3 linked regions of the Haloterrigena salifodinae genome follow. The protein of the gene in region 1 binds, or shares a complex with, the protein of each later gene. Links are inferred from orthologs where the notes say so. Each region holds a gene or a part of one and is shown in the gene's direction. Other genes may lie near its edges.

Region 1 (10,169 bases):
GACGCCGACCGCGTCGTCGTCGGGGGCCGTCGCCGGTCGCCGACCGGGAAGGCGGTGTTCGGATCGACGGCCCAGGAGGTCATGCTGTCGGCGCCGTGTCCCGTCACCTTCGTCCGGAACGACGATCACGGCAACTGAGCCATCCTCGCATCGTCCGCTTGTCGCGCTAGCGGCGGGTATCGAATCGATCGGTACTGGACTCAGTTCCGGGTCGCCAGTACCGAACCGCTGCGATCGCGCGACGGTGACGCGGACGACGGACGGACCTACCGCTCGTTGGACCGCTCTTTCCACGCTCGTTCCTGCCGTCGCTCCGCCACGTGTCGCCGGCCACCGGTCAGTTCCCGTCGGACCCGTCCCTCGAGTCTGCGCGCTTCGGCCAGCAGCGTTCGCTGGTAGTTCTCGACGACGTCGTACGACCAGCGGTCGTCGTCGACGACGCCGTGAGGTAACAGTTCGTCCCGGACATTATCGGCGAGGTCGTCGCGACCGCTCTCCCTGAGGAGCCGTTCGGCCTCCCGGAGGTGGTCCATTCCGTGGCCCGTCGCGTGGTGGAACGCGAGCAACTGGCCCTGAGCGCGCTGGAACCACTCGAGGCCGAGTTCGACCTCGTGGACTGCGCGCCGCTCGGCCTCGGCCAGATCCGGAGCGGGCTCGGACTCGCTGTCGGTCGGGTCGGGGGCGGACTCGGACTCGGTCTCGGTCTCGTTGGTTGTCTCCTCTGTGGCCATACCCCGATGTACGTCATCACATAGCATACAACTGTCCCCGGTGACCGCGATCACGGAACAGCGCGGGCGTAACGTATTGGAAACAATACTCGTCGGCGAGTATAATCTGAGTAGTTAAGTACGGGCGCGATTGTCCCTAGGATAGCATGGACTACTATGCGGGCGTCGATCTCGGCGCGACGAACGTCCGTGCCGTCGTCGCCGAGGACGACGGGACGACGATCGGTGTGAGCCGACGATCCACACCGCGTGGCCCGACGGGGATCGACGTCACGGAAGGCGTTTTGCGGACGCTTCGCGAAGCGTGTGGCGACGCCGGTATCGCACCCACGGAAATCGTCGCGGCGGGGATCGGCTCCATCGGTCCGTTCGACCTCGCGGAAGGGGCGGTCATCGATCCGGCGAACCTGCCGGACTCGATCGATCGCATCCCGCTGACGGGACCGATCTCGAAGCTGATCGACAGCAACGAGGTGTACCTCCACAACGACACCAACGCGGGCGTCATCGGCGAGCGGTTCCACGCCGATCGCAACCCCGACGACATGGTCTACATCACGATCTCCTCGGGGGTCGGCGCCGGCGTCTGCTGCGACGGCGAGATCATGAGCGGCTGGGACGGCAACGCCGGCGAGGTCGGCCACTGCGTCGTCGATCCGCAGGGTCGGCTGACCTGCGGTTGCGGCCGCGACGGCCACTGGGAGGCCTACTGCTCGGGGAACGCGATCCCCGACTTCGCTCGGCTGCTCGCCGAGGACGATCCGACGATCTCGACTACCCTTCCCCTCGAGGGTCCAGATTTCACGGCCAAGGACATCTTCGAACTGGCCGGCGAGGACGAACTGGCCGACTACACCATCGAGCAACTCGCCCACTGGAACGCGATCGGCGTGACGAACGTGATCCACTCCTTCGCCCCGATCGTCGTCTCCTTCGGCGGCGCCGTCGCCCTCCACAATGAGGAACTGGTCGTCGACCCCATCCGCGAGCGCGTCGCCGAGATGGTGATGACCAACGTTCCCGAGATCACGGTCACCAATATGGGCGACGACGTCGTCCTCGAGGGCGCCCTCGCCAGCGCGCTGACCGGCGGTACGGGCGACCGTAAGCAGCTCTGACGGTCGGTTCTCGAACCGACGGCGGCTCTGGAGCGGGCTCCGATCCGATCTCGCTTCCGACGCGTCGACGACGGTACCGACCCTTGCGTCCGCTTTCCACGTACTTTTGACGCGAGCGACGGTTGATGACGTATGCAGCGGAGAGCATTCCTCCGGGCGGGCGGGGCCGCCGGCGCCGTCCTGACCGTCCCGGGAGCGGCCGCCGGTTCGGCCGCAGCGACGTCGCGCGCCAGTCAGGAGGCCCCCGACTCGTTCGAACCGCTCGGGCAGCTCGAGCTATCCGGCGGCGACCCCGCCGAAGTGGTCGTCGACGACGACGGCGAGACGGCGTACCTCGCCACTACGTACGGGTTCGCGACCGTCGACCTCGGCGATCCGACCGCGCCGGAGCCGCTCGCCGAACGAAATCAGCTCGAGGTTGACGGCCGGGGGTTTACGCGGATTTTCGACGTCAAAGTCGACGGCGACCGACTCGCGGTCGTCGGACCGGCGGATAAGGGGTTCGGCGAGTTCAACGGGTTCGAACTCTACGACGTCAGCGACCCTGCTGACCCCGCGGTCGTCGACCGCTACGAGACCGGGTTCCACATCCACAACTGCTTTTTCGCGGACGAACTGCTGTACGTCGTTGCCAACGGTCCCGACGATACCGCGCTCGTCATCTACGACACGAGCGACGACGACACCGAGGAGGTCGGTCGCTGGTCGCTCCTCGATCACGAGCCCGAGTGGGAAGACGTCTACTGGTACGCCCACTATCTCCACGACGTCACCGTCCGCGACGACCTCGCGTTCCTCCCGTTCTGGGACGCCGGCACCTATCTGGTGGACGTCAGCGATCCGAGCGCCCCGGAGTACGTCTCGCACGTGCGCGACCCCGACGTCGGCGACGATCGCAGCTACGGGGGAAGCGAGGCAGTCTACGGCCTGCCGGGTAACGACCACTACGCGGCGGTCGGCGACGCCGGCGACCTCCTCGCGGTCGGTCGCGAGTCCTGGACGACCGACGACCCGGCGCCGCCGAACGGGCCGGGCGGGATCGACCTCTACGACGTCACCGATCCGACGGCGCCGGACCCGCTGGCGTCGATTGAGCCGCCCGAAAGCGACGACGCGTCCCGCCGAGGCGGCGAGTGGACGACCGCGCACAACTTCGAGTTGCGCGACGGCCGCCTCTACTCGGCGTGGTATCAGGGGGGCATCAAGATCCACGACGTCGGCGACCCCGCCGCTCCCGAGGAACTCGCCCACTGGCGGGCGACCGACGAGGCGGCGCTCTGGACGGCGCGCGTCGCCAACGACGGCGCGACGGTCGTCGCGAGCAGCACGTCGCGGATTCCCGCCACGGACATCGACGGCGCGCTGTACACGTTCCCGACCGGGCTCGGGAGCGACTTCGAGAGGGGCGGCGACGACACCGATGGCGGGTCGAACGGCGCCTTCAGCGATCAGATTCCCGGCTTCGGCGGACTCGGCGCCGGGGTCGGACTCGCCGGCGGCGCGGCCGCCCTCGAGTGGATCCGCCGTCGTGACGACGATCGGTGACCGAGCGCGCCGCCCCGAAACCGTCAGGAACGATCCTGATAGTAGCTAACACGCGTCAAAACCTTATTCAGCGCTCGCGTGTTAGACCGACTAATGACTGATTCCGACGCGGTATCCGACGCCGAAGCCGACGGCGAGCCGTCGCTCCGAGAGCGCGTCGAGACCTGGCTCAGCCGGGAGATGCCGATCATCCAGATGCATGGCGGAACCAGCGCCGTCCGGGAGGTCAACTCCGAGACCGGCGAGGTCATCATCGAGCTCGGCGGCGGCTGCAAGGGCTGTTCGGTCAGCGACGTCACGACGGGCAACATCGAGGCCGAACTCATCAAGTGGCCCGAAATCGACGAGGTCACCGTCCGCGTGCCCGACGCCCGCGAGCAACTCGGCGGTCCCGACCAGGCCGAATCGATCATGGGCGTCGACCGCACGGAGGGCGGCCGCGGCGACTGGGGCTCCTCGAATCCCGGTAAGGACCACCTCTAAGTCGACGCCTTCGCTCTTTGTTCCCGTTTTGCACGTAGTGTTTGATCGATCGAATCGAGGGGGCTTTCCACACAAGTACTTCTCGAGACCCCGTCGAACGGATCGGTTTGACGGCTCTTACAGCTGCGTGTGCGGCATCTACGAAGTCGCGCGTCTTGTCCCGCAGTTGTCAACACGGTGGCGAGCCTCGAGTACTGCTCCACACGCTCGAGTGGATCAGCACGGGTGATAGGACTATCCTCTGTAGTCGTCAGCCACCACTGTCCAAGCCTGTGGTTGGCTTTCCCAGAGCAGCGTCTAACGGTACGGAACGGCGGAGGGCCGTCCGGAACGATCGAACGGGGTAGTTCGACTATCGAAATCGACTGCTCGAGCGGCGTCGACCGCGCCGCCGTCTGCCGTGTGGGGGTCGCCACGCCGGACCTTTCGGTCCGTGTGAACGCTCAGCAAACCGCAAGAGGGCGTCGGGTTCGGCTGAATACGCTTTCGAAATGGTTTTAACCGCAACGAGCCAAAGAGACCGATATAAGCGCCTCTGCGCGTGAGCTACAACAATGAGCGACCAACACCAGAACCTGGCCATTATCGGCCACGTTGACCACGGGAAGAGTACGCTCGTGGGACGACTCCTCTACGAGACGGGGAGCGTACCCGAGCACGTCATCGAACAGCACCGAGAAGAGGCTGAGGAGAAGGGCAAGGGCGGCTTCGAGTTCGCCTACGTCATGGACAACCTCGCCGAAGAGCGAGAGCGCGGTGTCACCATCGACATCGCCCACCAGGAGTTCTCCACGGACGAGTACGACTTCACCATCGTCGACTGTCCGGGCCACCGTGACTTCGTGAAGAACATGATCACGGGCGCATCCCAGGCGGACAACGCCGTCCTCGTCGTCGCCGCTGACGACGGTGTCGCGCCCCAGACCCAGGAGCACGTCTTCCTGGCTCGTACCCTCGGTATCGACGAGCTCATCGTCGGCATCAACAAGATGGACATCGTCGACTACGAGGAGTCGACGTACAACGACGTTGTCGAGGAAGTGACCCAGCTGCTCAAGCAGGTCCAGTTCAACACCGACGACGCCTCGTTCATCCCGATTTCGGCGTTCGAGGGCGACAACATCGCCGAGCGCTCGGACAACACGCCGTGGTACGACGGTGAAATCCTGCTCGAGGCACTCAACGACCTGCCGGAGCCGGAGCCGCCGACGGACGCGCCGCTTCGACTCCCGATTCAGGACGTTTACACGATCTCGGGTATCGGTACCGTCCCCGTCGGACGTATCGAGACCGGTCTCCTGAACACCGGCGACAACGTCTCCTTCCAGCCCAGCGACGTGGGCGGCGAAGTGAAGACGATCGAGATGCACCACGAAGAGGTGCCCAAAGCAGAGCCCGGTGACAACGTCGGATTCAACGTCCGCGGCATCGGTAAGGACGACATCCGACGCGGTGACGTCTGTGGCCCCGCCGACGACCCGCCGAGCGTCGCCGAGACGTTCCAGGCCCAGGTCGTCGTCATGCAGCACCCGTCCGTGATCACGGCCGGCTACACGCCGGTCTTCCACGCCCACACGGCGCAGGTCGCCTGTACGATCGAGTCCATCGACAAGAAGATGGACCCCTCGAGCGGCGAGGTTGCCGAGGAGAACCCCGACTTCATCCAGTCGGGCGACGCTGCTGTGGTCACCATCCGACCGCAAAAGCCCCTCAGCATCGAGCCGTCCAGCGAGATTCCCGAACTCGGGAGCTTCGCCATCCGCGACATGGGTCAGACCATCGCGGCCGGGAAGGTCCTCGAAGTCCACGAGAAATAAATGCAGCAGGCACGCGTTCGACTCGCGGGCACGAGTCCAGACGACTTAGATGACATCTGTGACGACGTCCGCGAGATTGCGAACAACACCGGCGTCAACCTCAGTGGTCCGATCCCGCTGCCGACGAAGACCCTCGAGGTCCCGACCCGGAAGTCGCCTGACGGCGAGGGCACCGCGACGTGGGAGCACTGGGAGATGCGCGTCCACAAGCGCCTGATCGACCTGGACGCCGACGAACGCGCACTCCGTCAGCTCATGCGCATCCAGGTGCCGAACGACGTCTCGATCGAGATCGTCCTCGAAGACTGAGGCGATCGCGGTTGCGGTTGCGATTTTCACCGTTTATTATCGTTCGATAGCGACGCGGCCGTCACGAGCATTGAGAGCGGCCACGTGTCGGTACCAGTATGATTCCCGTCTCCGAATTTCCCATCGACACGCTCTGTAGGCACTCCAGTGCCGTCAGTGTCGACGCGGACACTTTTGAGGCGCGCCGTTCCACTAGTACCCATGGCAGATCGTTCGTCACGATCGGGGATCGGGATGCGGTCGGGGACCGACGCCGAGTCGTCGGTCGACGACTCGAGCAGTCCGATCGTCGATCTGCTCGCCGTCTTCGTCGTCGTCTTCCTCCTCCAGCAGGTGGCGGCGCTGCTCAGCGTCGGGCTGATGGCCGGTCTGTTCGTCCTGGCGCCGCCGCTGTCGACGAACCCGTGGACGGTCGTGACGAGCGTCTACGCCCACGGCGGCGTCGGCCATCTGGTCTCGAACAGCCTCGCGTTGATCGTCTTCGGCTGGCCGGTCGCACGCGCGACGACGCGGCTCCGATTCCACGTGTTTTTCGCGGTGACGGGCGCCGTCGCCGGCGTCGCCCAGATCCTCCTCACGAACGTCGCGGCGTTGGTGACCCCGGTTCCCGCGACGGGCGGTGTGCTCGGCGCCAGCGGCGCGGTCTTCGCCCTGCTGGGCTACCTGATCGCCTCGAACCGGCTGTCGGCCAGCCTGGCCTCGTTCGTCGAGGTCCCCGCGTGGCTATCGGCGCTGGTGTTCCTCGGGCTCGCGATCGCCGTCACGATGGCCACCGCCTCGCCGGGGGTCGCCCTGCTCGCACACTTCACCGGCCTGTTGCTCGGCCTGGCGGCCGGCCGCGCTCGAGTCCTCAACGTCGGCACCCCATCGCGGTCGGGGTCCGCGCGGCTCTAAGACGCGACGGCCGCGAGTCGACCATCGAGAGATAAGGTATTTTTCTGATCTGTTCGTACGGAACGTATGGCACCGACTCAGGTCCAGCGGGCGATCGACGTCGCCGAACGGGAGCTCAACCTCACGTGGGCAGCTATCGCCGTCGTCATCCTCCTCTTTGCAGGCCGACTACTCCTCGAGGGGACCGCCTCGCTCTCTCGGACCGCGGCCCTGCTAGCCTACGCCGGCGTCGTGACCGCGAGCGCGTTCGTCCGCGTTCGGCGATGGGCCGGGATCTGGTTTCTCTGGGCGGCCTTCGCGGGGCACTTCGCGTTGACGTTCTCGGCGGCCGGAATGGTGACCGTCGCGCTCGTCCTCCTGCTAGCCGCCGGCGTGTTGGCGGTACTGGGCATACAGGACGTTCGTGGTGTACTCGAGCGGTGATCGTGTGGTGACTCGAGCGTGCGGACGACTGGCGCTCCGTCTCCGAAACACAAGCTACAAATAGAAACCCCAGTTAGAAAGGGTCGAGGGCTCGTAGATCAGTGGCAGATCGCTTCCTTCGCAAGGAAGAGGCCCCGGGTTCAAATCCCGGCGAGTCCATCAAGATTTTGTAACGTTTCGAGTTATCCGGTTAGTCGCTGCTGTAGCGACTCACTCAGAATTATGCAGGTGCGTTTCGAGCGTAGAAACCACCCCTGAAAATCGAGTGATTGCCGGTGCGGGATTCGCGTCCGCGCCGTCCTGCGGTTTCATCGAAGGAAACCGGGGGTGGTCGGCGTGACGATCGCGCCGTGGCCGTCGGTCGACGATTCAGTCTGTCGTCACTGTGGCGCCCACGTTTCCGATCGGTTCTGCCGCGTTTTCGGTGACAACCGCAATCGAGCCCATCGCTGCGGAGAGTGTGATACCTATGCGCGACTGAGCCGCGGCTCCGCCGCTGGCGAAGACGTCGCGATCCCGGACCCGGAGACGTCGCTCGGTCGACACGGGGGTGAACCCGATGCGTAAGCCCCTGTTCATCCCGGCGAGTCGGCTGTACGATGTCGACAGTCGGACGCCCATAGCCCACCCGGCCCATCAAGCGACCGACGAGCAGGTGTGCCGCGCGCTCGAGAGCCGAGGTGAGTAGCGTGGCCGTTGCGAAAAACCGCGAACGCGGTCACGACGTCGAGTGTGCGGCCTGTGAACAGTGGCCTCTCGAGCGCGTCGACGATGACCGTGCTGAGTGGTACGACCTCGAGTTCGTTGCGGACGTCGTCGGTAACCTAGCCGGCACGATCGCGACGGTCGGCGACGTCGTCGAAGCGAAGTCCTGTTACGAGACCTACGACGGCCGTGCAGGGCGCTGGTGGATCCGTCGGGAGAACCACGAGCGTCTCGTCGACGTTGACGGCTGGTACGTTCTCGTCGTCCTCGAGCGCGAGTCGGACGAGATCCTGCGGATGGCGCTAACCCGAGCCGAGACCGTTGACCGAATTATCGACGGGAACTGGTGGGACTGCGGGAACGGCGGCCGCAGCGCCGAGCAGTACCGCCAGGTCTCGTGGTCGGCCGTCTTCGAAGACCTCCGCGCTCCTGGAGGTGAGTCGGCGTGAGTACTGATGCCGATCGCGGTGATCGCGATGGACGCGATCTTGCGGCGGAGCTGGCGAGCGCGGCCGCGGGACAGGTCGGAATCCCAGTCGATGCGATTTGCGTGGGCTGTGGGCGGACGCGCGTCAAGCGCGCCCGTCTCGAGGAGATCGATCAGCATCCGCAGGTTGATCCAACTTCCCTCGAGGCGACCGACTGCACGTCGTTCAAGCACGTCTGTTACCGCTGTGGCGGTGCGACGTGGTGGAATCCGATCGCGGTCCTGACTGGCCTCCTCGAGCGAGAACGAGGTGAGTAGGGTGTCGCAAGTCGAGACGACACCTCACGAGATCGAGGGCCGCTGGAAGTGGCCCGACTGGGGTCGCGGTCCCTACGACGCCCTCTCGTCGGTGATGCTCGGGCCGCCCTTCGAGGGCTACCTCGAGATCGATACCGAGATCGACGGGGAACCGTGGCACCTGAAGATCAGCTACAGCAAGTCCGGCTTCGCGCCGCGACTGTCGGACGGGATCAACGCGGAGCGACTGTACGAATGGGATATCGTGGGCCGTGGTCGCGGCGAACGGAAGGCGTCGTACAACATCTCCCCGCGGTTCCCAGACATGCGCCACTGGGAGAGTGGTGACCCGATACAGCTCCCGTGGGAGAATCAGGTCGGCGCCGTCGACGGTGTCGATGTCGAGTTCCACACCAGCAATATCGAACTCGAGCGCGGTCTCGAGTTGCTACCGGAGTTCTACGCGGCCGTGTTCGAGCACGCAGAGGAGCGAATCCATCCCGAGTACTTTCGGACGGACCCGCACTCGGCGAGCCGTATGTGGGCGTACGAGCGCTACGTGCGGATCCGTCGCGAGTGGGCGGAAAAGCTCTCGTCGGCCGGTGTCCTCCAGAAGGTGGCCCACTATCTCTCCGACCTCGAGGGAGTGAAAGCGGAACTCCATATCGACAACGAGGAGGTAGTCAATCACCAGAACCGGCTGTTTCTGAACCCGGCGTCGGCGAGCAAACTGTTGCCGGGCCACACCTACGGCCGGAAGTTCGAGATCTACCAGTTGGCCGATCCGGACGCGGTCTCGAAAGATCACCCGTCCTACCACCCGAAGGTGGAGGTGCTGGTGAACAAGTCGATGAACGACGGTGACGCATGGGCGTGGGCCGATCGTCACGAGGTGACCGAGCAGATCGAGGAGACGCTACTGAACGCGCTCCACTGGGAAGATATCCCGCTCGGTCCCGACGGGAGTGGCGTCTACGTCGCCGACGATCATTTCGGCGCCATTGCTCGAGACGACCTGGTCGAACTCTATGAAGATCCGACCCCGCGCCTCGAGGCGAAGAGCGACCACCTGTTGATGACGACGCTTCGGGACATGGGCGAGACCGCTCGCGATGTCACCGAGCAGGTTGCGACCGATGGCGGTGCGACGGTCGACGGCCTCGCCGACCAACTGGGCAAGCATCCCGCGACGATCTACCGGGCGATCGAAGATCTCGGCGATGTCCTCAAACTCGACCAGGGCGACGTCTCGTTTCGCGCTCGGAAGTATCGCGAGGAACTGCGGGCGCTCGTCGAGTCGGCCGAGTACGCGATCGAGAGCTACGCCGATCGGATGCAGCACCTCATGGGTCTGGCCGATCACGTCGCCGAATCGTCGCCGTTCCAGCAGTGGCTTGCCGAGAACGGCGCCGACCTCGAG
Region 2 (9,938 bases), 480 kb from region 1 along the record:
CGCGGAGACGCCGGTGCCGGCGATCAGGCTGCCGGAGCTCCGGATGCCCTGTGAGAGCCGGTTGGCGAGCACCGCGAGCACGCCGGTCCGCTCGAGCAGACCGCCGAGCACGAGCGCGGCGACGACCACCGTGATCGTCCAGGCCGAACCGGTGAGCCCGCCGGTCGCGAGCAAGTCGTCGACCAGATCCGATCCCGTTTCGGGGGCAGTGCCGCCCATGAAGATCTCCCACGCGGGGACGAAGCCGGTCCCCTGGAGGAGGATCGACGTGAGGACGCCCGCGATGGTCCCGCCGACAAGCGTCGGCAGGGCCGGATAGCCCCGCAGCGCGAGCCCGAAGGTGACCACGAGCGGGACGAACGCCAGCGGCGTGACGGAGTAGGATCCGGCCAGTGCGGTCTGTATCTCGGCGACGCGGTCGGTCGGGACGCTCCCGCTGGCCTGCAGGCCGAGGACGGCGAAGATCGCGACGGCCATCCCGAAGGCGATGACCGTCCCGGTTCGCATCCGGCGAATGTGGTCGTACAGCGGCGTGTTCGTCACGCCGGCCGCGAGGTTCGTCGTGTCCGACAGCGGCGACTGCTTGTCGCCGGCGTAGGCCCCCGAGAGGACCGCGCCGACGGTCATCGTCGCGGGCACGCCAAGCCCCTCGCCGATGCCGACGAAGGCGACGCCCAGCGTCCCGACCGTCGTCCACGAGGACCCGATCGAGAACGCGACGATCGCGGCCAGCACCGCGGCGACGGGCAGGAACACCGACGGCGAGAGCAACTCGAGGCCGTAGTACATCATCGCCGGAATCGTCCCGGCGTCGACCCAGGTCGCGATCAGCGCGTAGATCGTGAAGATGATCAACAGCGCCTGCAGTCCCATCAGGAGGCTGTTAGCGACGCCCTCGTAGAGGTCCTCCCACGAGTAGCCCAGGTAATACCCGAAGGCGCCCGTGAAGACGATACTCCACAGCAGGGGGACGTGGGGGTCCAGCCCAAGTACGGCGGATCCCACGCCGAGGAAGAGGACGACGGCCAGCACCGGGACGAACGCGAGCGCGACGGAGGGCCGTCGCTCCGGTTCGAGGTCCTCGACCGTCGTCGGAGTGAAATCGAGTGCCATCACCCGTCGTATGCGTCTTAGGAATAAAAGAGGTGCGCCTTATTATTAATAATAATTCATCGGAGAATGTAGACGGCAGTCTTACAGGTTGTTGAATAATTCCTCCAGAGGGTACAGCGGTGAACACCGGAGAATATCGGTGACTACAGATGCACAAAAACGTTCGGTGTCAGTCCGCGAGAAGGGAACCGGTCGGTGGCCGGCAACGCCCGGCGATGAACGAGGAACGCGAGGTCTCGGCGGAAAGCGAATGGATCGTTCGAGGGGAACTCGAGTGAGCCGATACAACTCGAGTGACCGAAACCGATCGGTGGACCCGTTCTCGTTCGCGTCAGTCGTCCGCCAACTCACCGTCTTCGGCGACCTCGGCAACTTCGGCGGCCTCAGCGGCCTCGAGTTCCTCGAGATACCGCTCGGCGTCGTACTGGATGTACCCCGTGACGAGGGCGATGACCCCGAGAACGAACAGCGGGACGCCGACGAGGACGACCAGCAGTCCCATCGCGGTGAGGAATTCGGTGCTGACGAGCGCCAGAGCCATACCGACCGGATGCGCTCGAGCGATTTAGGGACTCGGGTTCGCTTACTAGTCACGGTTCGGCGAGTGGTGTGTGCGAGGGAGAACGTACTGAGACGAAGCGTTCTGCTATCGTGGCAACGGGGAGTTGCCACTTCCTCCCCAGCCGATTCGTTCCCTCCGGTCACTCATCCCTCGCACGGGTTCAGACTGCGGTTCGTCAGTGGCACACGGGTCGCTTCGCTCCCCATTCGCTTTTCCGAGACCGTCACTTCGTTCCGGTCTCGCCCTTCTCACCGCAGTCCAGCGCGCGCCACCACATGGCGAGCAGTCGAGCGAGGAACGATAACGACCCACCCGGTAGCACATGCGCTCCGTAGTCGACTAGTCTCGAGCAGAAAAGGCGCTGAGATTCGACTGCAGCCCCGCCGCGAGTTCGGATTTCCGCCGGAGGCGAGCGTGGGAGATCGGAAGCTGCGTCGCGACCTCGGCGACGGCGTCGTGGAAGGTCTCGGCCTCGCCGTACTCTCCGTCGAAAGCGTTGCGCACGCTCTCGCGGACCTGCCAGACGCCGACGGGCGCCCAGTAGTCGTCGCTCACTTCGCGGAGGACGAGACACTTCGCCTGTCGCCCGATCGACTCGAGGTGCTCTAAGGCGGCCAGTCGGGCGGCGTAGTAGGCGCCGGCGGTCTCCTCGACGTAGCTCGAGCGCCCGTCGAATCCCTCGCTGGCGCTGGCCATCCAGGTGTCACCCTCGGGATCGGGGTTCCAGATGCTGCCGGGCGCCTTCATCTCGACGAGTTCGAACTCCCAGTTGCCCGGCGCGAGGATCACCCAGTAGCGGTTGCCCATGTACTCGTTGGCCCAGACCTGCACCTCGTCGACGCTGGGCGCGTTGCGGATGCGCCCGCGGAGGAACTGACCGACGGTGTCGTCGACGGCGGTGATCGACCACCGCGTCGGGACGAGCCGTCGCTGGTCGGTCTCGCCGAGCGCGCCCGCCGAGAGGATCGAGTTGATGTCGTAGACATCGAACCCCCGACGATAGAGGTAGGTCATCGCGCCCTGGGCCTGCCAGTCGTCGTCTTCTAAGGTCTTCTTGATCGGCTTCGGGACGTAAGGGTTCTCCCGCAACTCGGCGTTGCGAGCGTTGGCGCGGGGGCCGCGGGGCGTCGCGACGTCCGTGCCGGTGTCGAGGCCCAGATCGGGGGTGTCGTCGAGGCCGATCTCGAGGTCGACCGGCCGATCCGCGATGGCGACCTCGCGCTGGACGCCGACGAAACCGTCCCAGGCGTCGTGGACGTTGGGCGTCAGTCGACTCGCGATGCTCGGCGAGTCGACGTTCGCACGCTTGTTGGAGTTCAGCAGGCCCGTTCGACGCTGGAGGACGTCCGGAATGTCGTACCCCTGCTGGTACCAGTTCCCGTCGGTGACATAGTCCTCGGCGGCGTTCTCGTCGCCGACCGGCGAGAGCACCCCCACGGGGATGTCCGGGTAGTTCGACCGCCCGACGAAGATCGAGGGAGCCGTCGAGCCCACGAGCGAGTCGCCGGACAGCGCTTGCTCGAAGTTCTGTTCGAACTCCTCAAGGTGGTCCGTGATCTCGTAGGACTTCTCCTTGGCGAGGCGCCGTCGCTTCGCCTCCTCATCGGGTTCTAACTCCTCGATGTAGTCGTCGAGGCGCATTCACTCGCAGTAGGGGCGGAGCCCGTTTGAATGTTGCAGTTCGGGGGCAGAATGTCAGAGGCAGAGGTCCGGTCTGGCTTGGCACCCACCGAACCTCATCATCTTCTTTCGAGTGGACAGTAAAGTATCTAGCCGTGGATTTTCTGACTGCGAAAACACCTGGTCTCGCGACGCCGACTTCGTCCACACCCATCCGTTTCGACAGCGTCCGCTCTCGGGTCGGCGCCGACCTCGAGAGCCCTCGAAAGACAACCGTTAAAAACGCCGGGCGGGAAAGAAGGGGTATGAGTACGACCGACGAAAGCCAGAGGCGCTCGTGCGTCTCCTGTGGGCTCAACATCGCCGGCACCAACGCCGCCGCGTTCAAGTGTCCCGACTGTGGCACCCAGATCTACCGCTGTGCCAAGTGCCGCAAGCAGAGCAACCTCTACGAGTGCCCCGACTGCGGATTCACCGGTCCGTAATAGAACCATGGGAAAGGTAGCCGCGAAAATCAAGGTCATGCCGAACAGCCCTGAAATCGATCTCGACGCGCTCCAGGAGCGCCTCGAGAGCACGCTCCCCGAGGGCGCCAAGATCAACGGCGTCGAACGCGAGGAAGTCGCGTTCGGTCTCGTCGCACTCTACCCGACCGTGATCGTCCCTGACGGCGCGGGCGGTACGGAGGCCGTCGAGGAAGGCTTCTCGGACGTCGAGGGCGTCGAGAGCGTCGGCGTCGAGAACGTCGGCCGTATCTAACTCGCTGAATCGGCACTCGATCGAGTTCGGTTTCTCAGAGCTGAAGTCCCTCGAGCCGCTGGGCTGTCGGTTCGACGGTCCATGTTCGACGGGGACACAACTTTACCACACCGTCTGTGAAACGTGACAGGCGTGAGCGCGCTGTCGGATCCCACTAGGCGGCGGTGGCTCGCGTGGGCCGCGCTAGCAACCGTCTTCCTGCTCGTCAATCTCCACCGATTGTCGACGGCCGTACTGTCGGATCGGCTGACCGACGCGTTCGGGACGACTGCGGCCCAGCTCGGGACGCTCCACGCCGCCTTCTTCCTCATCTACGCGGTCGCTCAGATCCCGACCGGCGTGCTCGCCGACCGGTTCGGCCCCCGGTACGTCGGCTCGATCGGCGGGCTCGTCCTGAGCCTCGGCGCCGTCGGCTTCGCGCTGAGCGGCAGCTACCTCGCGGCCGTCGCCTCGCGGGCGCTCATCGGCCTGGGTAGTGCCGTCATCTTCGTCACGATCCTCCGGTTTTGCGCCAACTGGTACCGCGCCGACGAGTTCGCCACGATGACCGGACTGACCGGCAGCGTCGCCGGACTCGGGGCGATCCTCGCGACCACGCCGCTGGCGGTCGCCGTCGACGCGCTGGGGTGGCGGGCCACGATGATCGGCCTGGCCGCCGTTGGCTTCGTCGCCGCCGGGGCCGTCTTTGTCGTCGCGCGCCAGTCGCCGGCCGCGGCAGGCCTCGAACCCATCGCGGGCGTCCCGGAGCAGCCGTCGGTCACGCTCGCGGAGACCGCCGGTCACCTGCGAACGCTCGCTCGCGACCCCGACCAGTGGCTGCTGTCGGCCGTCTTCTTCGCCGGCAACGGCGCGATACTGACGCTGATCGGCCTGTGGGGCGTTCCCTACCTCGCGATCGTCTACGGCCTCGACGTGACGACCGCGTCCTCGTTTACCCTCCTCGGATCGATCGGCCTGCTGGTCGGTCCGCCGGCGATCGGCTGGGTCTCCGATCGACTCGAGCGGCGCGTGCTGCCGATGACGGCGGGAGTCGGCCTGTTGACGATCGCGTTCAGCGTGATCCCCGTCTTCGGGCGCCCCCCGCTGGCGATCATCGCCGTCTCGTACCTGGCCTGCGGCGTCCTCTTCGGCGCCGCGATGCTGTCGCTGTCGACCGTGAAGGACCGGTACCCGCCCGCGGCCAGCGGTGTCGCGACGGCCACCGTGAACACAGCGGGGTTCGTCGGCGCGACGGTTCTCCCGACGCTCATGGGGCTGGTGTTGGACGCTTACCGGACCGGCGAGACCGTCGGCGGCACCGTCGCCTACACTCGGTACGGGTACCGGGTCGCCTTCGGCATCCTCGCGGGGACCGTCGCCGTCGCCTTTTGCTGTTCGTGTTGGCTCCTCGTCCGCGACCGCGACACCTCCTCGTCGCCGTCGGCGCGCGAGGGCTCGAGCGCACGATAAGCGACGCGAGAAAAGAAACGGGCCGTCGGCCGAGAGACGGCCCGGTTCGGTGGCGATGCGTCGGGCGAACCGACGGGACGACCGGCGGGGCGTCTCGTTACTGGCCGGGGCCGGGACCGGGCCCGGGGCCGGCGTCGGGACCGGGCTGATCGTCCGGGTCGGCGCCGAGGCCGGCCTCGGCGACGATCCGCGCACCCGTCTCGGAGAGGTCGACCGTGACGTCGCCGGGAACCGCCTTGCTGATCTCGTCGACGTTGCCCGCGAGCACCGTCAGGATGTCGTCGGGGTTTGCGTACAGCAGCATGGTGCCGTCCTGACCCTCCGCGACGAGTTGCGTGTCGTTAAGGACGACCTGGTCGTTCTGTATCGTCGCCGCGACGACCGGCAGCGCCTCGGGTTTCCCCTTTTCGTTGTCGTGGACCCGCCGGATGTGGACGTCCTCGAGGTCGATGACGTCCTTGTACTCCTGGATCACTTCGGCGCAGGCGACCATGTCCTGTAGCAGTTCGGCCTTCTGTTTCCCCCCGTGGCCGTCGTCGCGGTTGAGACAGTGCTGACAGACGCGAAGTTCGAGTCGCATTGGCGGTCCTTATCGCTGGAGCCCGATGAGAATTCCGTTTCGGCTTCCGGGCAGCCGAGTTCCCTCGATCCGCTCGAGTCAACCCCAGCGGGAGACCGCTATGCCACGGCGGGAGCCGCAGACATCCGTCAGTCGCCGGTCGGTTTCAGCGAGACGAACTCGAGGCCGTGGTCCCCGAGCAACCGATCGGCTCGGTCGGTCACGGACGGGGCGACCAGAACCCCGCGGACGTCGGCGTCGGCGTGGAGATCGCGCTCGAGGGCGTCGACGTACCGGCGCAGTTGGCCGACCGCGTCCGGCCCGACGCGGCGGCGCTTGAGTTCGACGACGACCGTCCGGCCCGCCGAATCCTCGCCGTAGATGTCGACGGCGCCGGCCGGCGTCGCGCGCTCGGTCGCCAGCGGCGTGAACCCGGTCTCGAGCAGGTCGGGTTCCTCGAGAATGCGCTGGCGGAGGTCCTCCTCGGTCCCGGAGAGGGCGAGTTCGTTCTCGTCGGTTCCCGAGAAAGCCGAGACCTGCAGGACCCGCTGGAATCGCACCAGCAGCCGCTCGTCGGGATTCGACCGGAGGCTCTCGAGGACGAGTGCGTCGGGGTCGGCGTCCGCCTCAACGCCGCTTCCGTTGGCGTCCCCGTCGTCGCAGTAGACGTCGTGCTCGCAGCCCGGAGGCTGCCAGTTGACCGGCTGCTGGCCCTCGTCGGTGTGGACCAGCGCCGCGCCGTCCGGTTTGAGCATGACGTGGCGGTCGCCCGCCTCGAGCACGCTCGAGGCGCGACCCTCGTAGTCGACGGAACAGCGACCGAAGACGGTGACGAGCGCCTCGCGCTCGATGCCGTCGGCGACGGCCTCGCAGGCGGCCGACAGCGACGGCTGCTCGAGGGTCACTGCTCGCGGCGACCGCGCGGTCGATGGCTCGGAAGTCACTGGAACGGTATAGCCGTCGGGCGAATAAAAGGAGCCCGGACCGCGTACGGACAGCGTGCATCGTTCCGTGACGTTCACGGCCGATCGATGGTCGACCGATCGCTGCCGCCCAACGCCTCCCCTCACCGACGAGAGTTCGTCGCGCTGTCAAAAACCCTTATTTCCGCCCGTCGATGGTCTCGAGTCGAATGACAGACGGCCATCCCCGCCGCGAATTTCTCGGCATCGCCGGCACCGGCGTCGCCGCATCGCTCGCCGGGTGCTCCCAACTCGAGGCATTGACACAGTCCGACGAGGGCTCGAGCGACGCGGTCACCGTCGCGGTGTCGCCGGACCGGAAGAAGCTCGAGCAGCTCAACGAGGAGCTCCAGTCGGCCGTTCAGAGCGGCAATATGTCTCAGCAGGAGGCCGGACAGCGCGCGCGGGAGGAACAGCGCAACCTGACCGAGGAGGCCGCGACTGAGTTCGAGGACTCGGTCGGCGACAGCGAGATCACGGTCGAGGAGTCCGCACCCGAGTTCGGTCTCCTCCGCGTCACCGGCTCCGACGAGGCGATCATGAGCGCGCTTCGGGAGGGCGAGATCAGCGGCATCTATCCCGGCGACCAGTACGACGCGTTCGTCCAGCAACAGCAACAACAGGCCCAACAACAGGAGATGCTCCGGCGACAGCGGGAAGAACAACAGAACGACAGCGCCGAAAACGAGTCCGACGCTAGCAACGAAACGGACGTCGGAACCGACACGGACGGGTCCGACGACGGGAATCAGACCGCCGAAAACGAGTCGGACGCCGGAAACGAAACCGACGAGTAACTCGAGACCTCGTTCTGATGACGGTTTGGCCGCCGGTCACCGGTTCACAACGGTTCGGCGGCCGCTTACCGGTCTACGCCGGGCGGGCCGCCGGTTACCGCTCGATACTGAACGGACTCGAGCGCTCGGTCCAGTTCCAGCCTGGCAGTCGCTCCTGGAACCCAGCCGCCAGCGCCGCCTCGCAGTCGTCGACGCCCGCGTTCTCGTCGGCCTCGCCGTGGACCCGCAGGTCGGCGTAGTGGAACGTCGCCTCACCGAGGGTCCGCAGCGGCTGGCGGCCGGCGACGGTCGCGGCCAGTTCCCGACCGAGGATCTCGTCGACGACGAAGCCGGGATAGTCGCCCTCGACGTCGAGTTCGCGGAGGATCGCGACCATAGCGGCGACGTTGACCCCCAGATCGCCGTCGGCGAAGACGTCGTCGACGGCCTCGAGATACTGCGCCTCGGTGACGTGATCGACGTCGGTGTCGAAGATGTCCCCGAGGTCGTCCCGGACGTCGTTGATGAGCGGAACGACGGTTTCGGCGCGGTTTGCGACCCAGTTTCGCTCCCGTACGACGCGGTCGGCTGTCAGGTGCATACCTCCGATACGTACCGAACGGCCCTGGTTTTTGCGAAGGCTTTTATACTACGCAAAGAATAGCGTCGAATAAGCGGGTTCTCCCTGGAATCTTCCCGCAACCCAGGACAACCGACCTGGGAGCGCGTTCGTCACGGCAGGTGTCAGACGGATGATCCGGGATGCGAGGCGTACTGCACCGTCCGACGTAGACGGTGTGACGCAACGGTATCGCCGGTACGATACAGTTCGGGCGGTCGGTAGACCGTCACCACATCCCGGAATCCGACAACATCGACCTGAGCGGTTCGCTCCCCGGCGGCGAGTTCACGCAATCCACAATCGGCGATTATGAGTACTGTAGAGCAGCAACTCGACGATCTGAAAGCAGAGATCACGAGCGAGTTACCGAGCGATATCTCGGTCTCCTCGGTGAAATACGAAGGCCCCGAAGTGGTGGTCTACACGCGCGATCCGAAGAAGTTCGCTCAACAGGGCGATCTCATCCGGCAACTCGCGAGCAAACTTCGCAAGCGCATCACCGTCCGCCCCGATCCGAGCGTTCTCTCGCGACCCGAAGAGGCCCGCGAGGAGATCATGAGCGTCATCCCCGAAGAGGCCGGCGTCACAGACCTCGACTTCCACGCCGACACCGGCGAGGTCGTCATCGAGGCCGAAAAGCCGGGCATGGTCATCGGCCGCCACGGCTCGACGCTCCGCGAGATCACCAAAAACGTCGGTTGGACGCCCGAAGTCGTCCGCACGCCGCCGATCGAGTCCTCGACCGTCTCGAACGTCCGTAGTTTCCTCAAACAGGAACGCGACGAGCGACGGGATATCTTAGAGAAGGTCGGCCGACAGATCCACCGCGAGGAGATGTCCGACGACGAGTACGTCCGCATCACGACGCTGGGCTGCTGTCGCGAGGTCGGCCGGGCCTCGTTCATCCTCTCGACGCCCGAAACCCGGATCCTCATCGACTGCGGCGACAAACCCGGCGCGGAGGGTGAAGTGCCCTACCTCCACGCGCCCGAGGCGCTCGGCGCCGGTCCGCAGACAATCGACGCCGTTGTCCTCACCCACGCCCACCTCGACCACTCCGCGCTGATCCCGCTGCTGTTTAAGTACGGCTACGACGGGCCGATCTACTGCACGGAGCCCACCCGGGACCTGATGGGGCTGCTGACGCTTGACTACCTGGACGTCGCCGCCAAGGAGGGACGCGCCCCGCCGTACGAGTCCGAGCAGGTCCGCGAGGCGATCAAACACTGCATCCCGCTCGAGTACGGCGACGTCACGGACATCGCGCCGGACGTCAAACTCACCTTCCACAACGCCGGCCACATCCTCGGCTCGGCCGTCTCGCACTTCCACATCGGCGACGGCCTCTACAACGTCGCGTTCTCCGGCGACATCCACTACGAGGACACCCGCCTGTTCAACGGAGCGACGAACGACTTCCCGCGCGTCGAGACGCTGGTGATGGAGTCGACCTACGGCGGTCGCAACGACTACCAGACCGACCAGGAGGACTCCGAGGAGAACCTCAAGGAGGTCA
Region 3 (10,052 bases), on another replicon or contig:
CTCGTCGACGAAGCGGCAGCGTAGTCGACGAGCGCCTGAAGTACGAGCGTCGCGAGTACTTCTTCGTTCTTGTGGGCGAAGCGGCAGCGTCGTCCACAAGAGCTCGGAACACGAGCACGGCGAGTGTTCCGTTGTACTTCTCGACGAAGCGGCAGCGTAGTCGACGAGCGTGTTATCGTTCTTGCAGTCGACGCGAACGTGTAGTTGCGAGTGCTCGGAACACGAGCAGAACGGACGTTCCGGTGTGTCCTCGTCGGCGAAGCGACGGCGTGTTCGACGAGTCCCCGAACCGGGAACGCACCGAGTATTCTTCGTTCGTCCCGACGACCGATAGCGTAGCCACGGTGGTCGAACGCACGCCGTTTACTCGGTGACTACGGCTGTTTTGCCGGTCCCTATCCGCTTCCGGACGCCGATTCACGGGACGTCGACGGTGGACGAGGGAGCCGTAGCTGTGCCCTATCCCGCGTTCGGGAGCGCGTACCATCCCATATTGTGATAATAACAAATGATTCATGGCTGTTGGAGCCTCGGTATGCGAGTGACCTATCTCGAGTCGGCAGCGATTCTCGTCGAAGACGAGCAGACGTCGATTCTCTGTGATCCCTGGCTGGTGGACGGCGCGTACTACGGCTCGTGGGCCCACTACCCCGAACCCGAGTTCGACCCGGAGGACTTCAACGACGTCGACTACATCTATATCTCGCACATCCATCCGGACCACTTCGACCCCGACACGCTCGAACGCATGGACAGGGACATTCCGGTGCTCATCCACGACTACCGGTGGGACTATCTCCACGACGCCGTCGCTGCGCTGGGGTTCGACGTGATCGAGCTGTCCCACGGCGAGCGCACGCCGCTCGAGGGCGACATGCACATCAACGTGCTCGCGGCCGACGGCTGCGATCCGGAGCGCTGCGGGAACTACTTTGGGTGTACGTGGTACGACGACGACGCGGAGGAACCGGGCTCGACGCAGGTCGACTCGATGGCGGTCATCGACAACGGGGAGCAGACGGTCGTCAACACCAACGACGTGCCGTTTTCGATCGCCGAGTCGGTCTGTCGAACCGTCACCGACGAGTACGGGACGATCGATCTCCTCTGTCACCAGTACAGCGCGGCGCAGTTCTACCCCCAGGCCGTCACCGACTACAGCCACGAGAAGAAGCTCCGCGAACGCGACCGCGTCATCCAGGAGAAACACGAGCGGGCGCTCGAGTTCATCGACATCTTCGAACCCCGTTTCTACATGCCATTCGCCGGCGAGTACGTGCTGACGGGCGACCTCGCCCACCTCAACGAATACACGGCGAATCCGCCCCGCGAGGAAGCGCTCGAGTTCTTCACCGACGCCGTCGACCCCGACGACCACGAATGCGTCTTCTTGAACTCCGGCGAACACATCGACCTCGAGACCGGCGAGCGATCCGCGCCGTTCGAGCCGGCGGATCCAGACGCGAAGCGCCGCTACATCGAGGAAGAGCTGGCGTCGCGATCGTTCGAGTACGAGGCCGACCCGATGCCGACGCTGTCGGAGCTCCAGGCGTACGTTCCCTACGCCTACGAGAGCTTAGAGGAAAAGCGCGAGCGAATCGGGTATAGCACCGAGACGACGGTCCTGATCTCGCTGGTCGACGACGTCTATCTCGAGCTCTCGATGAACGGCGGCGGCTACCGGTACGTGTCCGATCCCCGCCCCGTAGAGTACGACGGCTACGTGAAACTCGAGGCCGACGCGCGGCTCGTAAAGCGGCTGTTCGAAGGCCCTCACAGCGCCTACTGGGCGGACGCGAAGATCGGCTCGCACCTCGGGGTCCAGAAGGAGCCGGACATCTACGAACGCGGGTTGTTCCTCTGTCTCGGGTCGTTCCACACCCACGGCTACGACGTGCCCGTCGAGGCGGACGCGACGGCGAGTGCGAAAGCGACACAGGACTAGTCATGGCGTCTGGCGACGTTCAGGTGTGACGTCTCGTTGATCTCGTCCGTCGGTCGACCGCCGGGTTAGATCTTGTTCGCGGGGGGGACGGTGCGATCGTCGGGCCGGGACGTCCCACCGGTAGCCATAATCACGCGCACGCCCGCGCCGATTCCGAGGGCGCCGGCGAAACCCGCTACGACAACGGTCAGCGCAAGCGAGAAACCGGCGATGCCAGCGAGCAGACTACCGAGGAAGATACCGACCGAGAGGCGGTCGCGGCCGAGCCGCGCCGCGATCGACCGTCCGAACGCGACGAAACCGAGGGCGGTGAACGCGGGCACGATCGTCCCGCCGAGGACGATCATCGGAATCCCGAAGAACGGCCCCAGATCCGTACCGAGTATCAGGTGCCCCGTACTGCCGAGTCCGACGACGACGAACAGTCCCGGCAGGCCGACGCAGATCGAAATAACCGGGCTCCGGCGAGCCTTCGTTACCGTTCGCGGGGCGTACCCCTGAAGCAATCCGAGCACCACGGCCGCGAACACGAACGTCCCGGCGAACAGGAGCCCCGCCCGCTCGAGCGGGCTGATCGTTTCCAGCGTTTCGAAGCCGAGTCCGCCGATCGTCAGCGGCATAACCGACCCGATTCCCGTCGCCCCACTAACACTATATAAATCTGATGGCCACATACAGGAAATATACACTATCAGGTAATATAATATTTTCGCTCGCTGAACGTATTCCTGCGCTTCCCAGCGAGACGGACGTTCGCGTTTCCCGAGCGAACCAAAAAGCGCGCGGTTCGTCAGTTGATAGTTCGAACGGTACAGAGACGCACGCGTATCGAGGAAGTCAGCGCTGGCAGTTCGACGGGTTTAAGTTCGCCATGGCACTCCGTTCAAAGGAGACAGGCCTAGCCTGTTTCACTGACCCGTAGGAGCACTCCTGCGTACTACGGAGGTGAACGATGGCAGATTCGGATATTGAAACAGCAGTCGCTCGCGCACTCGAGGACGCCCCCGATCGGAACTTTACCGAGACGGTCGACCTCGCGATCAATCTGCGCGACCTCGACCTAAACGAACCGTCGAACCGAGTTGACGAGTCTATCGTCCTGCCGTCCGGAACCGGCCAGGATACGCGAATCGTCGTCATTGCCGAGGGAGAAACCGCCGTCCGCGCCGAAGAGGCAGCGGACGAGGTTCTCTCGGAAGACGACGTGGCCGATCTGGACGATGACGAGGCCAAGGACATGGCCGACGAGACGGACTTCTTCATCGCCGAAGAGGCGATGATGCAAGATATTGCCCGGCACCTGGGTACCATTCTCGGTCCCCGAGGGAAGATGCCGGACCCGCTCGCGCCCGACGACGACGTCGTCGAGACCGTCAACCGGCTCAAAAACACCGTGCAGCTTCGCTCCGGCGACCGACGAACGTTCCACACGCTCGTCGGCGCCGAGGACATGGATGCGGAGAACATCGCCGACAACATCGACGTCATCCTGCGTCGCCTGCACGCCGACCTCGAGAAGGGGCCCCAGAACATCGACGCCGTCTACGTGAAGACGACGATGGGGCCGTCTGTGGAGGTGGCCTAATATGAGCGCACAGGCTGAACGCAAGACCGAGAACCTTCCCCAGTGGAAGCGAGAGGAAGTCGACGAGCTCCAGGAGATCATCGAGAGCTACGACAGCGTCGGCATCGTCGGCATCACCGGCATTCCGAGCAAGCAGCTCCAGGACATGCGCCGTGGTCTGCACGGTACCGCTGAGCTCCGCGTCAGCCGCAATACCCTGCAGGTCCGTGCACTGGAGGAGTCCGGCCTCGAGGACCTCGTTGATCATATCGAGGGCCAGGTCGGGATCGTCGGTACGAACGACAACCCGTTCACGCTCTACAAGGAGCTCGAGGCGTCGAAGACGCCCGCCCCGATCAACGAGGGCGAGGTCGCCCCGAACGACATCGTCATCCCCGAGGGTGACACCGGGGTCGACCCGGGACCGTTCGTCGGCGAACTCCAGAGCATCGGTGCCAACGCACGGATCGAAGAGGGTTCGATTCAGGTCATGGAGGACTCGACGGTCCTCGAGGCCGGCGGCGAAGTCTCTGCTGATCTGGCGAACGTCCTCAACGAGCTCGGGATCGAGCCCAAGGAGGTCGGACTCGACCTTCGCGCCGTCGTCGCTGACGGCGTTCTCTTCGACCCCGAGGACCTCGACATCGACGTCGAGGCCTACGAGAGCGACGTGTCGACCGCCGCCGCACGCGCACGGAACCTCGCGATCAACGCGTCGTTCCCGACCGCGTCGACGGCGCCGACGCTCATCGCCAAGGCCACGGGCGAGGCCAAGAGCCTCGGCCTGCAGGCCGCGATCGAGGACGAAGAGCTGATGCCCGACCTCGTCAGCAAGGCCGACGCACAGCTGCGTGCGCTCGCGGCCCAGATCGACGACGAGGAGGCCCTGCCCGAGGAACTGCAGGGCGTCGACGCGGCCGCTGAACCGGCCGCCGACGAGGGCGAGGACGAATCGGCTGACGAACAGGACGACACCGAAGCTGACGCCGACGAGGCCGACGCCGACACCGACGATGACGACGAAGACGAAGACGACGGTGACGGCGGGGCCGGTCTCGGCGAGATGTTCGGATAATCACTACTGGAGGACACTACAATGGAATACGTTTACGCTGCACTCATCCTGAACGAATCGGGCGAAGAGATCAACGAAGACAACCTGACCGACGTGCTCGACGCTGCCGGCGTCGACGTCGAGGAGTCCCGAGTCAAGGCGCTCGTCGCCGCGCTCGAGGACGTCGACATCGACGAGGCAGTCTCCGAGGCCGCCGCGGTCCCCGCAGGCGGAGCCGCCGCAGGCGGCGCCGCGGCCGGTGACGCCGGTGGCGACGAAGGCGACGAAGAGGAAGAGGCCGAAGAGACCAGCGACGTCCCGGACACGACGGACGAGGACGACGACGAAGACGACGACGCCGGCGGCGAGGGCCTCGGCGAGCTCTTCGGCTAAGTCGCGACGCGACGGTTTCAGCAATCCCGATTTTCTTTCGACGCGACGGACGAACAGCTACTTCTCCGCGCCGCGAGACGAACGGCGTGTGACGACCGCCGTCTACTTCGACCTCGACGGAACGCTGTGTACCTACGCGGTCCCGTTCGCGGACCTGTTCGAGGCGACCGTCTCCCCGTACGGCGAGTTGACCGACGCCGCCTATGAGACGTACGTCGACCGCCTGCTCGAGGCCCTCGAGCGCTGCGAGGCCGACCCGTACCGCGAGGCGTTCGAGGCGGTCGCGACCGCGACGGAACTCGACGCGGCGCCGGAGACGCTCGCCCGGGAGTACCGCGAGCGGGAACTCGGGGCTACTACTGTGCCGGCCACGGCGACGCGGACCGTCGAGCGGGTCGCTGAGACCTGTCCGACCGGAATCCTGACGAACGGCGACGGGCGACAGCAGCGGGCGAAAGTCGAGCGCCACGGATTCGACGAATCGATCGACGAAATCGTCGTCTCGAGCGACGTCGGCGCGTGGAAACCCAATCGACGGATCTTCGACGCCGCGATGGAGCGGCTGCCGGCCGACGAGTACGTGTTCGTCGGCGACGACTACGAGGCCGATATCGTCGGCGCGTGCGACGCCGGATTCCGGACGGTGTACGTGACAGGAGATAACGATCCCAAGGGCGACGAGCCCGCAGCGGCCGCCGACGCCGTCGTCTCGAACGTCAAGGAGTTACTCGAGCCCGAATCCCTTCCGGCACCCGTTCGGACTCCGTTCGAGTCGTCGCGCTGAGCCGACCAGCCGGAGGCGATAGAGTGACGCCGGAACCGTTCGGAGAAACGACATGATCAGCTACGTCGGGCTCGACTGGGCTGGGAACGGCTGGGGCTCAGTGACCCGACTGGAGACGGCGCCGATCGCCGATACGACGTCGCGCTCACTCCGATAATTCTGAACGCCGTAGCGATCGGTATCTCGTCCCGTCGTTCGATCAACCCTCGAGTTTATCCGACGAGCCGCGGCCAGAGAGAGCGATGACCGCTGTCCCCGCGTCGGTCGAGATCCTCGCCGAGCCGTCGCTGACGCTGGGACTGCTCGCGTGGCTCCTGGCCGGCGCGGCGCTGGGCTGCTGTAGCGGGCTCGTCCCGGGGCTCCACGCGAACAACTTCGCCCTCCTGCTCGCCGGCTTCGCGCCGTCGATCCCCGGCCGGCCGCTGTTCGTCGGCTGTGCGATGCTCGCGGTCGGCGTCGTCCACACGTTCGTCAATGCTGTCCCCGCGATGGCGCTCGGGGTGCCCGACGCCGAGATGGCCATCACCGCGCTGCCGGGTCACCGGCTGGTCCTCGAGGGCCGGGGCTACGAGGCGATCCGGCTCTCGGCGCTGGGCAGTTTACTCGCGGTCCTCGCGGCGGTCCCACTGGCCGTGCCGGTCACGCGGGGCGTGACGGCCGCGTATCCGACGATCCAGGCCCACCTCTCGCTCGTGCTGGCGATGGTCGTCGTCGCGCTGATCGCGTCGGAACGGACGTGGCGGACCCGCCTCGGCGGCCTCGTTTCGTTCGCGCTCGCGGCGACGCTCGGCGTGCTGACGCTCGATCTCGCGACGGATGCGCCCCTCGAGGCCGGCGGGATGCTCGCGCCGCTGTTCGCGGGCCTGTTCGGCGCGCCGGTGTTGATCGACGCGATCCGCGGCGGCGGGGTACCGCCCCAGCGCGATGAGTCGATCGCGATGTCCCGACCGCTCGTCGGCGTGACGGCGATCGCCGGAGCGCTCGCGGGCGCCGTGGTCGGCTACATTCCGGGCATCTCGGCGGCGATCGCCGCTGTCGCGGCCCTCGTGGTCGTTCCGGGTCGATCGGGCGATCGCGGCTACATCGTCGCGACGAGCGGCGTCGACACGGCGAACACGATCTTCGCGCTGTTCGCCCTGGTCGCCATCGGCCAGCCCCGGACCGGCGTAATGGTCGCTTTCGACACCGTAAACGCACCCCTCGAGTTGCCGGTACTGGTCGCCGGGATCGTCCTCGCCGGCTGCGTCGGCTTCGTCCTCGTGATCGTCGTCGGGGACGCCTATCTCGACCTCGTCGGTCGGACGGACTACTGGAAAATTTCGGTTGCCGTCCTCGCGCTCCTGTGCTGTCTCTCGTATCTCTTTACCGGGTTTATCGGTGTCGGCGTCCTCGCCGTCGCGACCGCGGTCGGACTGGTTCCGATTCGCGTCGGCGCCCGCCGCGTCCACCTGATGGGCGTGCTGATCGGCCCGCTGATCGTCGGCGCGTGACCGCCGCCGGCAAAAGTGCTCGCCACCATCTCTGGGTGTGATCCTCACGCAAACATTTTTTCGCGAAATCAGTGTAGGAACTCGCGGTGTCTTCAAATGGTTGACGCGACCGTCGATGTGATCCACCGGGGTGGCCTCGAGTGCGACCAGAACTACATGATCGAGGGCCAGACCCTCGGAACCCACGACGAGCCGAATCCGGACCTCGATTACGAGGAAATCCCGGTCTGGAACCTCGTTATCGACCACCCTGAGGCGACGATCCTCTGGGACACGGGCTCTCACCACGAGGCCCTCGAGGGCCACTGGCCGGAGGCGCTCTCGCAGGCATTCTACCCGCACGACGCCCACGAACATCGGCTCGACGACGACCTCGAGGCGGCAGGATACCGCCTCGACGACATCGATGCGGTGTTCCAGACGCACCTGCACCTCGACCACGCCGGCGGACTCGAGTTCTTCGACGGGACGGACGTCCCGATCTACGTCCACGAGCGGGAACTCAAGTTCGCCTACTACAGCGCGAAGACCGACAAGGGCAGCGGCGCGTACATCCTCGAGGACTTCGACCACGACCTGAACTGGGAGGTCGTCCACCGCGACCGCGAGGAGCATTTCACCGACGTCGAGTTCGTCCGGTTCCCCGGCCACACGCCCGGGTTGACGGGCACGGTGGTCCACCTCGACGACGACGGGACCCTCGTCTTCACCGGCGATCAGGTCTATCAGGCGCCGAACTACGAAGCGGAGGAACCGCTCGGCGCAAGTCTTCTCTGGGGAAAAACCGAGTGGTTCGACAGCCTCCAGCGGATCAAAGAGCTCGAGCGCCGCCACGACGCCGAGGTCGTCTACGGCCACGACACCGAGCAGTTCTCCGAGATCGAAGACGGGTGGGGGAACTGATGTCGGGTTACGACCGCTCCGTGTCGGCGCCCGAACACGACCTCGGGCCGGAGACGGTCTGGCACCTCCAGATGCCCCAGATCCGGTTCGGCCGCAACGCAGTCGAAGAACTGGGCTTTCAGCTCTCCGATCTGGGTGTCGACGCCGCGGACGACCCACACGGTCTCGTCGTCACCGACGAGACGCTCGCGGACGTCGGCCACGTCGACCGCGTCACGGATCACCTCGAGGACGCGGGCTACGACGTCACCGTCTGGGACGGCGCCGAACGCGAGCCGTCGATCGAGAACGTCGACCGCTGCATCGAGTTCGTCCGCGCGAACGAGGGCGAGGCGGGCTACGACTTCTACGTCGGCTTCGGCGGCGGCAGTTGCATCGACGTCGCGAAGGCCACCCGCGCGGTGATCGCCAACGGCGGGCAGGTACTCGACTACATCGCGGAGCCGACCGGCGCGGGCGAGTCGCTCACCGAGTCGGGCCCGCCGCTGGTACTCGTGCCGACGACTGCCGGGACCGGTGCCGAGATTTCGCCGGTCGCCATCCTCTCGGTCGAGGAGAAGGATATCAAGGAGGGGATCTCGAGCAACCACATCCGTGCCGACGCGGCCGTACTCGATCCGACGTTCACGACGACGCTCCCGCCCGAGACAACGGGGAAGACGGCGATGGATGCGCTCGGCCACGCTATCGAGGGGTACACGACCCATACGTTCGACGGCCTCCTGCGGGCGTCGGATCCGGAGACACGGCCCGTCTACGCCGGTCGGACGGAACTCACCGAGATGTTCTCCGAGAAGGCCATTCAGTTGCTCTCGAGCAACGTCCGGACCGCGGTCCACAACGGCGACGACCTCGAGGCGCGGGCGGCGATGCTCAAGGGCGCCCTCTTCGGCGCCATCGCCGGGCTCACGGCGGGCGCGAGCCTCTGTCATGCGATGGCCTACCCCGTCGGGAACCGGTATCACACCTACCACGGCGAGACGATCGCGGTCCTCACGCCCGCGAGCACGCTGGGGTACAACGTCGCCAGCGACCCCGAGCGGTTCGTTCGCGTCGCGGAGATGCTGGGCGCCGACACCGACGGGCTCGGGACGCGGGCGGCCGCCGACCGCGCTCGAGAAGAGTATGTCCGCCTCCAGCGGGACCTAAACGTGGTCCCCAGCGGACTGAACGAACTCGCCGGCGTCACCGAGGAGGACATCGACTGGCTTGCGAGCCAGACCGTCGAGACCCAGCAGCGACTGCTGCGCTGTAACCCGCGACCGGTGACGGAAGCCGACGCGGCGGAGATCTTCCGGGACGCGCTGTACAACTGGGAGTAGAGCCGTGTCGGCCGGCCGGAAACGTCAGTCTGCACTCGAGTCCGCGACCCGCGCGGCCACGAGGTCCCCGACGCGCTCGCTCGAGACGGGGTTCGTCGTCTCGCCGTCCTCCTTCAACGCCGTGCCGACGATGACGCCGTCGGCGCCGGCCGCGAAGCAGTCGGCGACGGTGTCGGTCGTGACGCCACTGCCGACGAAGACGGGCGGTTCGGAGTCGTCACTGCACCGCTCGGACAGGGCGTCGGCGACCCACTCGACGTCCTCGAGTGCGGTCTCGGCGCCCGTACCGGGCCCGGAGATGATCACGCCGTCCGCGCGGCCGCGCTCGAGCGCCTCGAGGGCGGCCCGCTCGATCGATCGGTTGCCGATCGGCGTCGCGTGTTTGACGTCGACGTCCGCGAGGATCGCCACGTCGGCGTCGATCCGGTCGCGAAGCCGGAGCGTCTCGTGGGCCCGTCCCTCGAGAACGCCCTGATCGGTCGAGGCGGTGCCGACGTGGACGTTGACGCGGACGAAATCGGCGTCAACCGCCGCGGCGATCGAGAGGGCGGCGTCGGCGTCGTTGCGCAGGACGTTGATCCCGACCGGGACGTCTAC

Evidence for each region.
Region 2: the proteins of tuf (region 1) and EH209_RS03705 are in contact, whole or in part, in a crystal structure (PDB 7CSL), measured with the Pyrococcus horikoshii proteins. The link is inferred for Haloterrigena salifodinae from one-to-one orthologs. Residues at the interface, in WP_010885563.1 of Pyrococcus horikoshii: Val16, Lys20, Ser21, Lys62, Arg65, Glu66, Arg67, Gly68, Val73, Ala74, His75, Ile88, Asp89, Ala90, Pro91, Gly92, His93, Asp95, Phe96, Lys98, Asn99, Gly103, Ala104, Asp227, Val228, Tyr229, Ile231, Val234, Val237, Val239; in WP_010884146.1 of Pyrococcus horikoshii: Phe4, Leu6, Val7, Val9, Arg11, Met13, Pro14, Thr15, Asp16, Pro17, Leu38, Ala39, Lys40, Glu44, Pro45, Ile46, Ala47, Phe48, Gly49, Leu50, Tyr56, Leu58, Arg60, Asp61, Glu62, Glu63, Tyr65, Ser66, Phe67, Asp68.
Region 3: the proteins of tuf (region 1) and rpl12p are in contact, whole or in part, in a crystal structure (PDB 3WY9), measured with the Pyrococcus horikoshii proteins. The link is inferred for Haloterrigena salifodinae from one-to-one orthologs. Residues at the interface, in WP_010885563.1 of Pyrococcus horikoshii: Lys125, Glu126, Phe129, Arg132, Thr133, Lys165, Leu166, Thr169, Lys324, Gln326, Leu359, Ala360, Ile369, Glu372, Ile384, Ile422, Ser423, Gln425; in WP_010886059.1 of Pyrococcus horikoshii: Glu96, Glu97, Leu100, Leu103, Ser104, Ala105, Leu106, Phe107, Gly108.

The regions. Positions count from the first base shown.
Region 1 is NZ_RQWN01000001.1:1,198,848-1,209,016, reverse strand. Bases 3,648-6,562 are described here. They hold tuf (translation elongation factor EF-1 subunit alpha), read left to right. Parts: upstream 3,648-4,431; coding sequence 4,432-5,694; downstream 5,695-6,562. Other genes in these bases: EH209_RS06140 (rhomboid family intramembrane serine protease), read left to right, coding at 6,205-6,562; rpsJ (30S ribosomal protein S10), read left to right, coding at 5,695-6,003; EH209_RS06155 (NifU family protein), read left to right, coding at 3,648-3,877. In the rest of the region: EH209_RS06175 (universal stress protein), read left to right, coding at 1-138; EH209_RS06170 (hypothetical protein), read right to left, coding at 267-731; EH209_RS06165 (ROK family protein), read left to right, coding at 878-1,849; EH209_RS06160 (LVIVD repeat-containing protein), read left to right, coding at 1,982-3,394; more of EH209_RS06155, read left to right, coding at 3,488-3,647; more of EH209_RS06140, read left to right, coding at 6,563-6,897; EH209_RS06135 (hypothetical protein), read left to right, coding at 6,964-7,320; EH209_RS24565 (DUF7563 family protein), read left to right, coding at 7,648-7,887; EH209_RS06120 (hypothetical protein), read left to right, coding at 8,010-8,474; EH209_RS06115 (hypothetical protein), read left to right, coding at 8,471-8,770; EH209_RS06110 (DUF7845 domain-containing protein), read left to right, coding at 8,772-10,169. UniProt on the Methanocaldococcus jannaschii protein: GTP hydrolase that promotes the GTP-dependent binding of aminoacyl-tRNA to the A-site of ribosomes during protein biosynthesis.
Region 2 is NZ_RQWN01000001.1:717,275-727,212, reverse strand. Bases 2,737-5,420 are described here. They hold EH209_RS03705 (elongation factor 1-beta), read left to right. Parts: upstream 2,737-3,787; coding sequence 3,788-4,054; downstream 4,055-5,420. Other genes in these bases: EH209_RS03700 (MFS transporter), read left to right, coding at 4,187-5,420; EH209_RS03710 (HVO_2753 family zinc finger protein), read left to right, coding at 3,601-3,780; nreA (DNA repair protein NreA), read right to left, coding at 2,737-3,316. Outside these bases: arginine/ornithine antiporter ArcD, read right to left, coding at 1-1,113; EH209_RS03720 (hypothetical protein), read right to left, coding at 1,445-1,654; more of nreA, read right to left, coding at 2,015-2,736; more of EH209_RS03700, read left to right, coding at 5,421-5,503; EH209_RS03695 (hypothetical protein), read right to left, coding at 5,601-6,083; endonuclease NucS, read right to left, coding at 6,212-6,967; EH209_RS03685 (hypothetical protein), read left to right, coding at 7,195-7,821; EH209_RS03680 (hypothetical protein), read right to left, coding at 7,916-8,401; EH209_RS03675 (beta-CASP ribonuclease aCPSF1), read left to right, coding at 8,732-9,938. UniProt on the Methanocaldococcus jannaschii protein: Promotes the exchange of GDP for GTP in EF-1-alpha/GDP, thus allowing the regeneration of EF-1-alpha/GTP that could then be used to form the ternary complex EF-1-alpha/GTP/AAtRNA.
Region 3 is NZ_RQWN01000002.1:1,067,343-1,077,394, forward strand. What follows is about bases 3,483-6,280. They hold rpl12p (50S ribosomal protein P1), read left to right. Parts: upstream 3,483-4,605; coding sequence 4,606-4,956; downstream 4,957-6,280. Other genes in these bases: EH209_RS13865 (50S ribosomal protein L1), read left to right, coding at 3,483-3,530; EH209_RS13870 (50S ribosomal protein L10), read left to right, coding at 3,532-4,584; EH209_RS13880 (HAD family hydrolase), read left to right, coding at 5,045-5,740; EH209_RS13885 (tripartite tricarboxylate transporter permease), read left to right, coding at 5,983-6,280. In the rest of the region: EH209_RS13850 (50S ribosomal protein L11), read left to right, coding at 1-24; EH209_RS13855 (MBL fold metallo-hydrolase), read left to right, coding at 536-1,945; EH209_RS13860 (hypothetical protein), read right to left, coding at 2,011-2,619; more of EH209_RS13865, read left to right, coding at 2,898-3,482; more of EH209_RS13885, read left to right, coding at 6,281-7,230; EH209_RS13890 (N-acyl homoserine lactonase family protein), read left to right, coding at 7,327-8,133; EH209_RS13895 (hydroxyacid-oxoacid transhydrogenase), read left to right, coding at 8,133-9,455; EH209_RS13900 (BtpA/SgcQ family protein), read right to left, coding at 9,480-10,052. UniProt on the Methanocaldococcus jannaschii protein: Forms part of the ribosomal stalk, playing a central role in the interaction of the ribosome with GTP-bound translation factors.